2 regions of the Arthrobacter sp. GCM10027362 genome follow, and region 1 is predicted to be linked to the other one. Evidence: riboswitches for the same ligand, from Rfam matches in the RefSeq annotation. Region 1 holds a riboswitch; the other holds the start of a gene.
What was found. Region 1 has a riboswitch for S-adenosylmethionine ahead of ACFQ36_RS03930 (aminotransferase class V-fold PLP-dependent enzyme). Riboswitches for the same ligand answer to the same signal wherever they lie in the genome.

Region 1 (2,442 bases):
TCAGCAGCGGGTGTGCGCAGAACTTGCCGTCACGCAGCCCCACCCCGTGCTCGGCGGACAGATACGCGGCGACCAGGCCGGCGTCGTAACCGGCCACCGAAAAATTCACGATGCCTGCGGTGCCGGGGGAGTCTTCGGGGAAAATGCGGTGCACGCTGACCCCGGGCAGGGACCCAAGGCCGGTCATCAGATAGCTGTGCAGCGCTCCCTCATGCCGCTGCCACGCCGCTGGATCCAGGTCCGCGAGCACCTCGGCTGCTTTGGCCAGCGCCGCCACCCCCATCAGGTTGGGCGAACCTGCCTCGTGGCGGGCGGGCCCGGTGGCCCAGCTTGCGGTCTCCAGCCGGACCCGGCGCACCGCGCCACCGCCTGCCAGGTACGGTCTTCCGGCGTCCAGCCAGTCGCCGCGGCCGATGAGGGCGCCGGCGCCGAAGGGCGCGTAGAGCTTGCTGCCCGAAAGCGCCAGGTAATCGATGTCGTCCGCCGCCATCCCGATCCGGCGGTGCGCGGCCAGCTGGGCCGCGTCCACCACGATCCGGGCCCCGTAGCGGTGTGCCAGCCGGGCCGCCTCGGCCACCGGAAAGAGCTCTCCGGTGACATGCGAGGCACCGGTAACCGCCAGCAGCGCTGTCCGCCCTTCCGCCAATTCGGCTTCGAGGGCAGCGAGGGTCTCCGCGAGGGTGGACCGGACGCTGAGGCTGCGGTGGGGGAGGCGTTGCCAGGGCAGCAGGTTCGCGTGGTGCTCGATATCCAGGTACAGCACCTCGCCCCCCGATCCCCGGCCGGGCAGGCAGCCGGCGAGCAGGTTCAGCGCGTCCGTGGCGTTCCGGGTGAAGATGACCTCGTCATCCTCCCGGCCGCCCACAAAGCCGCGCAGCGTACGGCGTGCCTTCTCGTAGACGGCGGTGGAGACTTGGGCGGTGTAGCCGGCTCCGCGGTGCACGCTGGCGCAGTAGGGCAGCAGGTCCTGCAGGTGGCCGGCCACGTCGGTCAGGGCCGGGGCCGAGGCCGCGTAATCCAGGTTCGCGAACCGGACCCGGCGGCCGCCGAGCAGCGGCACGGCCAGACCGCCCCCGACCACCTCCAGCAGGGGAACAGCCGCGGTGCGGAAGCCGGCGGGCAGGACGGATGACAAAATGCTCGTGCTCATGGAACCTCGTGGCTGAGGGAGTCGCCGGCAGTACCGGCAAATCCGCGCTTGCCGCGCCGGGCAGGCGCGGCCAGGTCGTCACCCGGGGCACCCCGCCGCGGCGGGAGGGTTGCCGGCCAGCAAACCGGGGTTTTGCGCTGGCACTCGTGACCTGTGCTCAGCCTAGCTGCATCCCGGCCGCAACGCGCGGATGTTACGTAATGGGCGGGAACCGCAACGGGGCGCCACGCTACAGCGCGGCGCCCGCCGGCCGCTGGCCGCGCAGCTCCGGATTGAGCAGGTGCAGCACCTCCTCGTGCAGCAGGCCGTTGGTCGCCAGTGCGTTGCCGCCGAAGGGGCCCTCCTCGCCTTCGAGGGAGGTAAACCGGCCGCCGGCCTCGGACACGATCGGCACCAGGGCGGCCATGTCGTAAAGATTCAGCTCCGGCTCGCAGGCAATATCCACGGCACCTTCGGCCACCAGGCAGTAGGACCAGAAGTCACCGTAGGCGCGGGTCCGCCATACGGACTCGGTCAGCGCCAGGAACTCGTCCAGGTTCCCGCGTTCCTTCCAGCCGGTCAGGCTGGAATAGGACAGCGAGGCATCGGCCAGGCCTGACACCTTGGAGACACTCAGCCGGGTGGCTGCCGAAAGCGAACGTCCGGTGTAGGCGCCGGCACCCCTGGCCGCCCACCAACGCCGGCCCAGCGCCGGGGCGCTGACCACGCCGACCACGGGCTTGCCGTCGTCGATCAGGGCAATCAACGTGGCCCAAACGGGGACGCCGCGGACGAAGTTCTTGGTGCCGTCGATCGGGTCGATCACCCACCGGCGCGGGCCCTGGCCGCTGCTGCCGAACTCCTCGCCAAGCACTGCATCCCGTGGCCGCGCCCGCGAGAGCTGGCCCCGGATCGCTTCTTCGGCGGCCCGGTCAGCATCCGTGACCGGGGTCAGGTCCGGCTTGGTATCGACCTGCAGGTCCAGGGCCTTGAAGCGGGACATGGTCTGGGCGTCCACGGCGTCCGCCATCACATGGGCCAGGCGGAGGTCGTCGGTATAGTTGTGCGGTTCCACGGTCATGGGTCCAAGCGTAGTGCCCGAGGGTCCCAAACCGAGCCTGCGAGGTTAGGGAGGGCACGGAGCGCTAGCCGCCGAGGGATGGGAGGCGGATGGGCGGTAGTGCCCGAGGGCCCCAAGCCGAGCCTGCGAAGGATGGGGAGCCGCTGAACGAGAGTGGGGCGCGAGGGGCCCGCCAAGAGAGCGGCCAGGGGTCCCCGTGCGCGCAGCGTGCAGGGTGACCGCGAACGGGCGG
Region 2 (2,442 bases), on a different contig from region 1:
GTCCAGGGCTTGCCGTCATCGCCGCTGGCCTTCTGGAAGGTCTCCACCGAGGACTGGATGGCGTTGGACTTCACGTTCTCGCCGATCACGTCGTCCGGGCCGTAGGTGGACAGGTCCACGCCCATCCAGCCGGAGATCAGGGCCAGTGCACCGTTGATGTCCGCGTAGGACTTGTACTCCTCGAACTTCGCCTGGGCGGCGGCGCTGTCCGGGCCGGTCACGATCGTCTGCATCGTGTAGATGCGGATGTCGTAGCGGCCCCGGCCGGCGGCCTCGGCGGCGTCGCGGATCTTCTTCACCGTCTCGGCCAGGGTCTCCTTGGTCGGGCAGGTGACGAACACGGCCTCGGCGTTCTCCGCGGCGAAGCGCATGCCGCGTTTGGAGGCACCGGCCTGGAAGATCACCGGGGTGCGCTGCGGGCTCGGCTCGGTGATGGCAATGCCCGGGACCTTGAAGTACTTGCCCTCGTGGCGGATCTCGTGGACCTTGGCCGGATCGGTGAAGATGCCGCGCTCGCGGTCCTTGACCACGGCGTCGTCCTCCCAGGAGCCCTCGAGGAGCTTGTAGATGACCTCCAGGTACTCGTCGGCGTGGTTGTAGCGCTCGTCGTGCTCCATCTGGTCTTCCTGGCCCATGTTCCGCGCGGCGGAGGGCAGGTAGCCGGTGACCACGTTCCAGCCCACGCGGCCGTTGGTCAGGTGGTCCAGGGTGGCCAGGCGGCGGGCAAACGGGTACGGGTGCTCGTAGGCGGTGCCGGCGGTGACGCCGAAGCCCAGGTTCCTGGTCACCGCGGCCATGGCCGAGACCAGCAGGAACGGGTCGTTGACCGGCACCTGCGCGGCCGAGCGCAGGGGGACCTCGTTGGTGCCGCCGAAGACGTCGTAGGTGCCGAGCACGTCGGCGATGAACAGGCCGTCGAACAGGCCCTTTTCCAGCACCTGGGCCAGATGGGTCCAGTAGCCGATCGTGTTGTAGTCCGCGGACTTGTCCTGCGGGTGCCGCCACAGGCCCGGCGACTGGTGGCCGACGCAGTTCATGTCGAAGGCGTTGAACCGGATGTGGCGCTTGGCTGTTACTTCAGTCATCGTCAGACTCCTCCTGATCCGACCGTGAAGAGCCTGCACGAAGGCCGCTGCGGCGCACAGAGGCACCGCGGCGACCAACGAACTTTCTCCATCGGTCCTGGCAGTAGCACCCTTGCTCCGTCAAGGAGGGGGTTGCTGCGGCGTCACAGAGCCAGGTCTCTCAGCCGCTCGGGATGGTTACCCGTCCATTGCACTACATCCGGGCGCCGGACACGAAATCCGGCGTCACAGACGGTAACCGGACCCGGCCCCTGCCACGGGCCGCTCTGCCGCCCGGGCCGCGGCGTTCGCGCCTCAAAGGGATGGGGCGCGCCCACAGTGTCGGTTTCGCCGCCACAGCGGGACCCTAGCGCCCCACTCCCAGCCGCGGGGCCTCGATGGCCGGGCAGGTGTCCATCACGACGTCGAGCCCGGCCGCCGCGGCCCGGGCGGCCGCCGCCTCGTCCACGACGCCCAGCTGCAGCCACACGGCCTTCGCGCCGGCCTCGATCGCCTGGTCCACCACCGGGCCGACCTTCTGCGAGTTCACGAAGCAGTCCACGACCTCGACGCCGCCGGGGATGTCCGCCAGCTCCCGGTAGCCCTTCAGCCCGAACACCTCGGCGCCCTCCAGGTTCACCGGCACGACCTCCATGCCCAGGGTGTCCATCAGGTAGCGGCCAATTCGCGGCGCGACCCGCCGCGGATTATCGGACAGGCCGACCACGGCCCAGCGTGCCGGCGCCGTGAGCAGCCGCCTGATGACTTCCGGATCGTTGACGTGTGCCATACCGCCAGCCTAGGCCGCCTAGGGACCCGCCGCGAGCCTTCGCGGGAGGTCAGCCCACCCGCGGAGGCACCGGCCGGAAGGCCGATGCCCCGGATGGCAGCGACTCGGTGACGAGCTTGCCCCCGAAGGCAACCAGGACCAGACCGGTCACCCGGTCGATCACCGCCAACGACTTCGGGCTGGCCAACCAGCGCCTGGCGTAGCCGCCGCCGAGGATCAGGACCGCGAACCAGGCCAGGGACAGCACACAGTGCACCCCGGCCAGCACCGCCCCCATCAGCAGCGGTGCGGTCCCGGCGGGGAGGAACTGCGGAATCGCGGCGATGTAGAAGACCCCGACCTTGGGATTGAGCAGGTTGGTACCGGCCCCGACCAGCCAGCCCTGCCACGGCGATGCCGCCACCGGCGCCCGGGCCTCGGCCGCGGCGTGCCCGGCGCTCCCGCGGAAGGACTTCCAGATCATCGAGGCCCCGAGCCAGAGCATGTATCCGGCCCCGGCCGTGGTCAGCACCCGGTAGGCCGTCTCCGAGGCGGTCAGCAGCGCGGAGATCCCCACGGCCGCGGCGATGCCCCACAGCATGGCCCCGG

Region 2: it holds a riboswitch for S-adenosylmethionine, as region 1 does, so the genes downstream of both, ACFQ36_RS13600 (LLM class flavin-dependent oxidoreductase) here and ACFQ36_RS03930 (aminotransferase class V-fold PLP-dependent enzyme) in region 1, are expected to answer to the same signal.

Annotation. Positions count from the first base shown of each region.
Region 1 covers NZ_JBHTML010000012.1:10,912-13,353, forward strand. The annotation lists gene ACFQ36_RS03930 (aminotransferase class V-fold PLP-dependent enzyme) at 1-1,150, opposite strand, end outside; SAM riboswitch class IV at 1,190-1,302, opposite strand; gene hisN (histidinol-phosphatase) at 1,380-2,210, opposite strand.
Region 2 covers NZ_JBHTML010000092.1:12,246-14,687, reverse strand. The annotation lists gene ACFQ36_RS13600 (LLM class flavin-dependent oxidoreductase) at 1-1,085, opposite strand, end outside; SAM riboswitch class I at 1,171-1,265, opposite strand; gene ACFQ36_RS13595 (CoA-binding protein) at 1,432-1,854, opposite strand; gene ACFQ36_RS13590 (LysE family translocator) at 1,904-2,442, opposite strand, start outside.